One region of the Streptomyces sp. HSS9-12 genome, then DNA from elsewhere that is predicted to be linked to it. Evidence: riboswitches for the same ligand, from Rfam matches in the RefSeq annotation. Region 1 holds a riboswitch; the other holds the start of a gene.
The links. Region 1 has a riboswitch for cobalamin ahead of ACY34J_RS22325 (prenyltransferase/squalene oxidase repeat-containing protein). Riboswitches for the same ligand answer to the same signal wherever they lie in the genome.
Positions count from the first base shown of each region.

Region 2: linked by a shared signal. The riboswitch ahead of ACY34J_RS11760 (CbtB domain-containing protein) and the one ahead of ACY34J_RS22325 (prenyltransferase/squalene oxidase repeat-containing protein) in region 1 are both predicted to bind cobalamin.

Region 1 is NZ_JBUEGC010000046.1:10,332-15,849, reverse strand. It holds gene ACY34J_RS22330 (TetR family transcriptional regulator) at 211-816, shown strand; cobalamin riboswitch at 1,245-1,400, shown strand; gene ACY34J_RS22325 (prenyltransferase/squalene oxidase repeat-containing protein) at 1,545-2,795, shown strand; gene ACY34J_RS22320 (SCO2322 family protein) at 3,050-3,679, shown strand; gene ACY34J_RS22315 (energy-coupling factor transporter transmembrane component T family protein) at 3,676-4,890, shown strand; gene ACY34J_RS22310 (ABC transporter ATP-binding protein) at 4,887-5,518, shown strand, end outside.
Region 2 is NZ_JBUEGC010000017.1:67,706-73,223, reverse strand. It holds gene ACY34J_RS11775 (cytochrome P450 family protein) at 1-1,099, shown strand, start outside; partial or broken gene ACY34J_RS11770 (sigma factor) at 1,131-1,385, opposite strand; gene ACY34J_RS11765 (CbtA family protein) at 1,508-2,272, opposite strand; gene ACY34J_RS11760 (CbtB domain-containing protein) at 2,287-2,505, opposite strand; cobalamin riboswitch at 2,541-2,694, opposite strand; gene ACY34J_RS11755 (histidine phosphatase family protein) at 2,807-3,382, shown strand; gene ACY34J_RS11750 (molybdopterin cofactor-binding domain-containing protein) at 3,758-5,518, shown strand, end outside.

The DNA of each region.
Region 1 (5,518 bases):
CTTCTCACAGCAGTTCAGCCGGAGCGTAATCGCTCGCGCTAATCTAGAACAAGTTTCAGACTTGATCGCTCAAGGAGCTACGAATCTACCCGCAGGTAGCCCGTCAGGGAGGGGCGGAGCAGGTGATTCGCGCCACGGCACGGCCCCTGCCATGCTGTGCGGACCCCCCGCAACTTCGACGCAGACCACGGATGTCACGGAATGGGACATATGACGACAGAGCGCCAGCCGTCCTCCCCTCCCCTGACGGAACGCCAGGAGGCGCGTCGTCGGCGCATCCTGCACGCCAGCGCTCAGCTGGCCAGCCGCGGTGGCTTCGACGCGGTCCAGATGCGCGAGGTCGCCGAGCTCTCCAACGTCGCCCTCGGCACGCTCTATCGCTACTTCCCCTCCAAGGTGCATCTGCTGGTCGCGACCATGCAGGACCAGCTGCAGCACATGCACGAGACGCTGCGCAAGCGCCCACCGACCGAGGAGCAGCCGTCCGCGCGGGTGGCGCAGACGCTGATGCGGGCGTTCCGCGCGATGCAGCGCGAGCCGCACCTGGCGGACGCCATGGTCCGGGCGCTGACCTTCGCCGACCGGTCGGTGAGCTCCGAGGTGGACACGGTGTCGCGGCTGACGACCGCGATCATTCTGGACGCGATGGGGCTGGACGGGGCGCCGACCCCCGAGCAGCTCTCGGCGGTCCGGGTCATCGAGCACACGTGGCACTCGGCGCTGATCACATGGCTCTCCGGGCGGGCCTCCATTGCCCAGGTGAAGATCGACATCGAAACGGTCTGCCGCCTGATCGACGTCACAACGCCGTCCTGACCGGGCGTTCCGCGCCCGGGTTTTGCCCCGCATGCCTCGTATCGCGGCGGATGAGACCCGCCGTGGGCACGGCGACCCGCCTCCGCCTCTCCCGGCGGGCAGCCACCCGTGCGCCCCTGCTCACCCACAGCCAACGGCCGGCCGCTACCCACTCGCCCACGACTGCGCCGGCAGAAACCCCGCCGCGGAAATCCGCCACGGGCACGGCGACCCGCCTCCGCGTCTCCCGGCGGGCCCATCACGCCTCCCCGGGGGCCTGCCTTCGCGGCGGCGCCCGGGCCCTGGCCGCACGCTGCCAGCGAGCGCCAGGCCAACACCTCCGCCCACTGCACCGCCCACGAAAGCACAGCGCGCGGCGGCCACCGCCGCCCACCGCATCCCTGCCCGCCCCATCGTTCACGCCCGCCCGCCATCAGGGCGCGTCAGCGTGCCCGGTTAAGCTGTCCGGCGACAACTGCATCCGTGTCCGATCGGGGGAAGCCGGTGCAAATCCGGCGCTGACCCGCAACCGTGAGCCCAGGGCGTACCCGCGTACGCATCGACCGGGGCGAGCCGGAGCACCCGACCGGAGACGACGAAGGCTCCCGCCGCCGGTACCACCGGCAGCGGCACCGTCGAGGAGTGCGGAAGGCGAGCCCGGTGCCATCGCGCGACGAACGCGTGAGGGAACGGCCGTGCCCTGCCCCCGTATCCCTCACCACCGCGACACATCGAGAGGCACCACCGCTATGAACGTACGCCGCAGCGCCGCGGCCCTCGCCGCGTCGGCCGTGCTCTGTGCGGTTGCCGCCCCGACCGCGATCGCCGACGCGTCGCCCTCCCCCTCCGCCGCCCCGAAGCTCCCCTCGGGCCTGTACGGCACGAAGGACCCCACGTACGACGGGGTGTGGCGGCAGTCGGTGGCCCTGCTCGCGCAGGACACGGTGGGTGTGACCCCGGCGAAGAAGGCCGTGGACTGGCTCGCCGGGCAGCAGTGCTCCTCGGGCGGCTTCGCCGCGTACCGGGCGGACCCCACGGAGGAGTGCGACGCGAAGACGCCGGTCGACAGCAACGCGACCGCGGTGGCCGTACAGGCACTGGCCGCGCTCGGCGGCCATGCGAGCGCCGTGTCGAAGTCGGTGGACTGGCTGAAGACCGTGCAGAACCAGGACGGCGGCTGGGGCTACAACCCGGGCAGCCCGAGCGACGCCAACTCGACGTCGGTCGTCATCGGCGCCCTCGTCGCGGCGGGCCGAAAGCCGGAGGACGTGAAGTCCCAGAAGGGCAAGTCGGCGTACGACGCGCTGGTCGGCTTCCAGCTCGGCTGCGATGAGAAGGCGGGCGAGCAGGGCGCGTTCGCCTACCAGCCCAAGGGCGGCAAGCTCACCGCCAACGCCGACGCGACGGCGGCCGCGGCCCTCGCCGGCCTCGGCAAGGGCCTGGCGGTGGAGCCGCTGGACAAGGGCACGGACGAGGCGGTCAAGCCGATCGACTGCGGTGCCTCCGATGCCAAGGACGCGCGCGAGCCGGACGACGCGGCGCAGGGCGGGGCCGCGTACCTCGCCAAGGCGCTGGAGAGGAGCGGCCGGCACCTGATGTCGGCAATGCCGGGCGCCAAGAACCAGCCCGACTACGGCAACACCGCCGACGCCGTCCTCGCGCTCGCCGCGGGCGGGCACCGCGAGGCGGCCGAGAAGCCGCTGCGGTGGCTGGAGAAGAACTCCGCACGGTGGTCGCAGGGCGACCCCGCCGCCCTCGCCCAGCTGGTCCTGGCCGTCCACGCGACCGGCGCCGACCCGCGCGACTTCGGTGGCACCGACCTGGTGCGGCAGCTGAACGCCACGGGCCCGAAGCCGGCCGCCGAGCACGCCGCCGGGCAGGCGGGCCCGGAGCGGAACGCCGCCGATGAGGGCAACGGTACGGCGGTGTGGTGGATCGTCGGCGTGGGCCTTGTCGCGGGCATCGGCATCGGCATCCTCATCAGCGGCCGCAGGAAGTAGCGATGACGGAGCGGGAGCGTTACACCGCTCGGCGGTCTACGGCGAAGGGGGGCGGGCAGCCGGCCGCCCTTCGTCACGGGGCCTCGCCGACGGTCGCCAACGCGGAGGGGCGACGGGCCGGCAGCCCCGGCGACCGCCGGGCCGGCCGGGGACTCCACGGCGCGGTCGCCGTCGCGGCCTGCGCCACCGGCCTCGCCATCGCCGCGGGCACCGTGCTGGGCGCGATACCGGCGCAAGCGGCCGGGCACCCGCACATGCCGAGGACCCTGGCCGCGGGGTCCGCCCAGGGGTACCGCTACTGGTCGTTCTGGGAGCGCCACGGCGGCAGTTGGGCATACGCCACCGAGGGGCCGGCGACCGCGCGGCCGGCCGACGGCGATATCCACGGTTTCCGCTTCTCCGTCAGCGAGGACTCCCAGGACGCCGCCCAGCCACGCGGCACCGCGGCCTTCGACACGATCTGCGGGGGCACCGACCCCAAGCGCGGCGCCAAGCGGATCGCGCTCGTCATCGACTTCGGCACCGCGGCGGACGCTCCCCCAGCCGCTGCCGGCCGCGGCGGCGAGACGCCGCCGAAGCCCCGTACGGAGTGCGCTCGCGTCGCCGAGGACGCGACGACCGCCGAAGCGCTCGCCGCCGTCGCCAAGCCGCTGCGCTACAACTCCGACGCGCTGCTGTGCGCGATTTCCGGCTACCCGAAGACGGGCTGCGCCGACGAGATATCCGGCGACGGCTCCGCGTCGGCTTCGAAGGCCGACGCGTCGGCGAAGCGGAAGCGGGCGGCTCAGGACGGCGGCCCGTCCGCGGGCCTCCTCGCGGGACTTGCGGTCGTCCTCGGCCTCGGCGCCGCCGCGCTGTGGCAGGCGCGCCGCCGCCGCGGATGACCACGGAGCCACGACCAGTGCCACCCCGCGACAACAGGCCCATCGCCCATCCGCGTCGCCGGCGGCTCTCGCTGCGCCCGCCCGCGGCATCCCGCGGCACCGCCCTGCACGCCGGCGCCTGGTGGCTGTGGGCCCTCGGCCTCGGCACCGCCGCCTCCCGTACCACCAATCCGCTGCTGCTCGCCCTGCTCGCCACCGTCGCGGGCTACGTCGTCGCGGCCCGCCGCACCGACGCCCCCTGGGCGCGCAGCTACAGCGCATTCCTCAGGCTCGGCCTGTTCGTCGTCGCCATCCGGATCGTCTTCTCCATCGTCCTCGGCTCCCCGATCCCCGGCAGCACAACACTGTTCACCCTCCCCGAGATCCCGCTCCCGGAGTGGGCCCGAGGCGTGCGCATCGGCGGCCGGGTCACCGCCGAAGGCCTGGTCTTCGCGCTCTACGACGGGCTGAAGCTGGCCACCCTGCTCGCCTGCGTCGGCGCCGGGAACGCCCTCGCCAACCCGGCCCGGCTGCTCAAGTCCCTGCCCGGCGCGCTGTACGAGGTCGGCGTCGCCGTCGTCGTCGCCATGACCTTCGCCCCCAACCTCGTCTCCGACGTGGCGCGGCTGCGTGCCGCCCGCCGCCTGCGCGGTCGCCCCGACAAGGGCGTCAGGGCAGTCCTGCAGATCGGACTGCCCGTCCTGGAGGGCGGGTTGGAGCGGTCCGTGGCTCTCGCCGCGGCGATGGACGCCCGGGGGTACGGCCGTACGGCGCAGGTCCCGCGCGCCGTACGGCTCACGACCACCGCTTGTACGCTCGGCGGCCTGCTCGGGGTCTGCGCCGGTACGTACGGGCTGTTGGCCCAGCAGGGCAACGGCTTTGGCCTGCCGCTGCTGCTGGCCGGCCTGGCGGCGGCCCTCATCGGGCTGTGGCTCGGCGGCCGTCGCTCGGTGCGCAGCCGCTACCGACCCGACGCGTGGGGCGTACGGGCGTGGCTGGTTTCGGGCAGCGGTGTCGCCGTGGCGGCGCTGATGATCTGGTCCGCCTCGGCCGACCCCGCGGGCCTGCACCCGTCCGTGGTCCCGCCGACGGCGCCGACGTTGCCGCTGTGGCCTGCGGCGGGCGCGCTGTTGGGGTTGCTCCCGGCCTGGATCGCCCCGGCGCCACCCCGCACAGGGACCGGCCCGGACCGGCCCGCACCCCGCACCGACCACCCGGAGGGAACCCCGTGATCCGGTTCGACACCGTGTCCGTCGCGTACGACGACGCGCCCGGATACGCGATCCACGGCGTCGACTTCACCGTCCCCGAGGGCGAACTCTGCCTGCTGGTCGGCCCTTCGGGCGTCGGCAAGTCGACCCTGCTCGGCGCCGTCTCCGGGCTCGTACCGCACTTCACCGGCGGAACCCTGTCCGGCCGCGTCACCGTCGCGGGCCGCGACACCCGTACGCACAAGCCCCGCGAACTCGCCGATGTCGTCGGCACCGTGGGCCAGGACCCGCTCGCCCACTTCGTCACCGACACCGTCGAGGACGAGCTCGCCTACGGCATGGAATCCCTCGGCCTGGCCCCGGCCGTGATGCGCCGCCGGGTCGAGGAGACGCTCGACCTGCTGGGGCTCGCCGAGCTGCGCGACCGCCCGATCGCGACCCTCTCCGGCGGGCAGCGGCAGCGCGTGGCGATCGGGTCCGTTCTCACCCCGCACCCGCGGGTCCTGGTGCTCGACGAGCCGACGTCCGCGCTGGACCCCGGCGCGGCCGAGGAGGTCCTGGCCGTGCTGCAGCGGCTCGTCCACGACCTGGGCACGACGGTTCTGCTGGCCGAACACCGGCTGGAGCGCGTCGTGCAGTACGCCGACCA
Region 2 (5,518 bases), on a different contig from region 1:
CTGGCTGATCACCGGCTACGAGGACGGGCTCGCGGCGCTGTCGGACCCCAGGCTGAGCAACGACATCCGGGACGCCGCCGACACCCGGCTCCTTGAGCGGCTGCCCTCGACGGAGCGGGAGTCCTTTCTGCGGAACATGCTCCGCGTCGATCCGCCCGACCACACCCGGCTGCGCCGTCTGGTCTCCAAGGGCTTCACCGCCCGCCGCGTGGCCGAGCTGCGTCCACGCGTACAGGAGATCACTGACGCCTTGCTCGACGCGGTCCTGCCGATCGGCCGCGCCGATCTCATCGCGGACTTCGCGCTGCCGCTTCCGGTCACCGTGATCAGTGAACTGCTGGGCGTGCCTGTGCAGGACCGGCACGACTTCCACCGGTGGACCGACGCCATGATCCCCCGGCAGGCCGAACCGCCCGACCCGGCCGTGATCGACAACGCCTGGCAGCAGATGCGGAGCTATCTGAAGGGGCTTCTGGAGGCCAAACGGGCCCGGCCCGGGGACGACCTGCTCAGCGCGCTGGTCACCGCCCGGGACGAGGAGCAGCGGCTGGACGACCACGAGCTGATCGCCATGGCGTTCCTGCTGCTGGTCGCTGGGTACATCACCACGGTCAACCTGATCGGCAGCGGCATCGCCGCGCTGCTCGCCCACCCCGAGCAGCTGGAGCTGCTCCGGGCGGACCCGGGGCTGCTGCCGGACGCGATCGAGGAGTTCCTCCGCTACGACGGGCCGGTGAACCCCGGCATCGCCCGGTTCGCCCGCGAGGACGTCGACATCGCCGGGGTGAACATCCCGCGCGGGGCGACCGTACTGATCGCCACCGCCATCGCGGACCGCGACCCGGCACGCTTCCCGGACCCCGACCGCCTGGACATCGCCCGGCGGGACAGCTCCCACCTGGCGTTCGGGCACGGCATCCATTACTGCCTGGGCGCGCCCCTGGCCCGGCTGGAGGGACAGATCGCCATCGGCACCGTCCTGCGCCGGCTTCCCGGTCTCGCCCTGGCCGTGCCGCCCGGCACGCTGCTCCGACGGCCCTCCGTACTGCGCGGCCCGGAGCACCTGCCCGTCACGTTCACCCCGCTCGCCCCGAGCTGAGCCGGCCCTGCGCGGTTCCAGAACTGACTCAGCGTCTTCGCGTCTCGTCGCTGCGCAGCTGGTCCATGAGGCGGCGGGAGGCGACCTTGATCAGCCACCCGCGAGGATTGTCCGGGAGGCCCTTCTCTGGCCATTGCCGGGCGGCCGCGAGCAGCGCCTCTTGTACGGAGTCCTCGGCGAGGCCGAAGTGCCCGTCGCGGCGTACCAGCGCGCCGAGGACCCGCGGCGCATGCAGACGCAGCAGTCCTCGACCTCGGTCGTACGTCTCACGGCAGCACCTCGCCATCGACGAGAACAGCAGCACCTTCGTGCCCTACCCGGCGCTGCCCTGACATCCGCCGCGCGCACAACGAAAGGAAGGGTCCGCCGGGTAGCTAGCTACCCGGCGGACCCTTCCGTATGGCTGCCTCAGTTGGCTGCGGGTGCTACCTCCACAGCCACCGGCTGGCTGCCGGCGGTTTCGCTACGAGGCTGAAGGACCCGCTCCGCGAGGTGGCCGAACAGCACCCCGAAGGAGGCCCACAGGGTGAGCTGGATGGCCAGGGCCGCGAGGCGGAACTGCCACAGCAGCGTCGCCGAGAAGTCGTGCGGCACCTCGTTGATCGTCGGCAGGAACGCGTAGGCCAGACCGACAGCGAGGACGAACCCCGCCCCGGCCACCACCGTGGCGTACCAGGTGCCCAGTCGCGGCGCGAGGCGCTTGCCCAGGATGACGGCCGCGACCGCCAGCAGCACGCTGAGGGCCATCATCAGGAAGTACAGCGTGGTGCGCTTGCCGATGGTGTCGGGGTCGCCGACCGACGGCGGGTTGGCCGGGTACTTCAGGAACGGCACCAGGTAGACCGCGACCAGGGCGGCGGCCGACAGCAGGGCGGCGGTCGCGCGCGGACTGAAGCGGCCGATCCGGCCCAGGGCGAAGCAGAACGCCAGGGCCGCGATGCCGCCCAGCGCCACGCCGTAGATGAGCACGCCGGTGGCCAGTCCAGCGGTGGACTGCATGGTGCGGCTCACCAGCTCCGCGCCGTGTTCGTGGGAGTGTCCCTCCTCGTACGCGATGGCGGCGTCCACGTGCGGTTCGCCGAGCAGATAGGCGACGACGAGGGCGAGCAGCCCGGCGGCGAGGCCGGCGAGCATGCCGCGCACCAGGAGAGATCTGACGGTGATGGAGTTCACGTTCGGGGCCCCTGTCAGTGGCAGGGGAAACCGAGCAGGTGGCGGCCGTCGTGCACCCACTCGTGCACGTTCTCGCCGGAGAGCAGCGCCGTCGCGCCCTGCTCGGCACCGACGAAGTACAGCAGGATCAGCATCAGGATGCCGAAGAAGGCCGCCCAGGGCAGGATCACCCGGATCGGCAGCGTGGCCGGAGCGGCGGGGGCAAGAGTCGGCGGGGCGACGGACTGCGCCATGGCAGGACCTCCCGGGGAACGCGCGTCCCATGTCGTTGGAGCTCGGAACGACGGCAGCGGGTCTGACTCACCCAGCGATCACCACCCCGGGGCGGGGTCGGCTCCTGCCGGGCTTACAGTGGCGCGACCGTGCCGGATTCCCACCGGCTTCCGTTTGCCGTCGTCAATATCGTCGCGACGGTATCGCGAATGGGCGATCCGGCCAAGGGGCGCGCGGGCCGCACAGGGGTGCACACCATTCCGCATGTGTGCCCCCAAGGCCCGGTACTCATCGGCTGGTTGGCCCAGGGAGGAGTGGCGTGTGACCACTCGGGTGATGTTGATCTCACCAGCGGTGAGTGCTGCTCTGCGGCAGGCGCGCTTCGACGACGGCTGCTCCCTGGACGCCGCGGGGCTGCGGCGCGCTCGGTTCGCCGCCGAAAGCGTGCCGGCTGCGGACCGCGTAGCCATCTCCCCCACCGCACGCTGCGGGGAGACCGCCACCGGTCTCGGCCTGGACGCGGTGCCGCGGCCCGAGTTGGCCGGGCTTGCGATGGGCCGGTGGAGCGGCATGACCCTGGAGGAGGTCACCGCCGCCGAGCCCGAGGCGGTGAAGGCCTGGCTTACGGACCCGGCGTGCGCACCGCACGGCGGGGAGTCGCTGTTCGAACTGTGCGACCGGGTGGGCGGCTGGCTGAAGAGGGAGGCCAGTGAGCCGGGGCGGGTGGTCGCCGTCGTCGAGGTCGATGTCGTACGGGCGGCGGTCGTACGGGCGCTGGATCTGCCCGTGCAGGCGTTCTGGCGGATCGACGTACCACCGCTGGCCGCCGTGGAGTTGAGCGGGCGCGCCGGGCGATGGAACCTGCGGGCCGGACGGCCGCTGGGCGACGGCGGGTAGGCTGGGGAACGCAGTCGGTTCGCCCCCGCCCTCCCCCGGCCTTCGGCATGGGGGACCCCAGCGGGAGCGTCCTAATCCCGATCCGCGGTGTGCGCCCATCGCCGGTAGCCGATACGAAGCGACGGCCACCGGCACATCGTTCCCCGATGCAATGGAAGCCGCTCATGCGTTTGGATCGCTCCGAGTTTGAACAGTCAACTCTAGGAACCCGGCAGTCACTCCCATCAATGGCGGAGGCGGTTGCTGAGTCCAAGCGGGCTGCCCGACGACAGTCCGTTGACCGGCGAGAAGTGGCTTCCGGTCCGTAACCCCCCGTGCTGACCGGTACGGCGGCCCTCGCCGCGAAGCTGTTCGAATTTGTCGAGAGGACAGGTGATGGGAGCCCACGAGGGTCCGCAGCAGTCGGAGGAGGCAGCCGCCCCCCGCGAGGTGGGACGGCGGCGATTCCTGGGATACGTGGTGGCAGCTTCGACACTGACGGTGGCAGCGCAGTTGGGGGAAACGGCTGTGGCACCCTCACATGCTGCGGCGGCTGTCCCGTCGCCTTCCCAGCCGTCCGAGCTGTACGACCTCAACGACATGCTCACGGATGCCGCGCGGCCCACGTCCAACCTGATCAGCATTCAGGTGCACACCGATGGCACCGCCTCGTTCGCGCTGCCGCGCGCCGAGGTGGGTCAGGGCATCACCACCTCCAGCGCGATGCTGATCGCGGAAGAGCTGGACCTGCCCCTGGACAAGATCCGCATCACGCTCGCCGATGCGCGTCCGGAGCTGCTGTTCAACCAGCTCACCGGCGGGTCGAACACCACCATCTCCACCTACACCCCGATCCGCGTCGCGGCGGCCACTGCCAGGCACCGGCTGCTGGAGGCCGCGGCCGCGGAGTTCGGCGAGCCGGTATCGGCGCTGACCAGCCGCGCAGGGATGATCACCTCAGAGAGCGGCAAGAGCGCGACCTACGGCTCGCTGGCGGAGAAGGCCGCGAGCCCGCAGACCGTGCAGGTGTCCGTCACTCTCAAACCGCAGTCGCACTTCTCGGTCATCGGCACAGCACAGAGCCGGATCGACGCGCTCGAAAGCGTCACGGGCCGTAAGCAGTTCGCCATGGACCTGGACATACCCGGCGCAAAGCCGACCATGGTGTGCCGGCCGCCTACGATCAACGGCACGGTGCGGTCGGTACAGAACCTGGCAGCGGTACGGGCGATGCCGGGCATCACCGATGTCGCGAGCGTCTCCACCGGCGTAGCGGTACGGGGAAAGACCTTCGGGCAGTGCATCGACGCGGTGCGGGCATTGCAGGTGACCTGGGGCCCCGGCACCGAGGACGGAGCGTCCGATGCCACCGTGCTGCGGGAACTGAAGGAAGCCGAGCTTCCGTTCGCGGTACCGAAGCTGGGACTGCTGACGAAGGCCGTGGAGGGCACCTTCACGTTTCAGTTCGCCAGCAACAGCGCATTGGAGCCGAACTGCGCGGTGGCCGACGTCAGGCCCGACCGGGCCGAGATCTGGGCCGCGCTGAAGTCGCCGATCGTGGCCCAGCAGGCGATCGCGGAGAAGCTCGGGTTGCCGCCGACCGCGGTCACGGTACATGTCACCGAGGGCGGCGGGTCGTTCGGACGCAAGCTGTTCTTCGACGCAGCACAGGAAGCGGCCGAGATCTCACAGACCATGGGCAAGCCGGTCAAACTCATGTGGCATCGCACCGACGATTTCCGGCAGGGTCGCACGCACCCGATGTCCACGAGCCGAGTGCGTGCCACGTACACGGGGAGCGAGGTGCTCGCGCTCGAGCAGCGGCACACCTCCGTGGCCACGGACTTCGGCCACGGCCTCGGCGAGATCATCACCGCCATGGCCGCGAAGCTGCCCGTAGGCGACATCGGCTTCTCCGAAACGGTATTCGAACTCACCCAGCAGACGCCCTACAACTTCGGCACCACCACCCAGCTGCTGAGCGAGGTGGACAAGGGGTTCAACACCGGCAGCATGCGCAACATCTACTCACCCAACGTCAGATGCGCGCAGGAGCTCATCGTCGACCAGCTCGCCAACGCGATGGGCAAGGACCCCTACCGGTTCCGCCGGGAGTTCCTCAAGGACGACCGCGCACGTGCCGTGCTCGACAAGGTC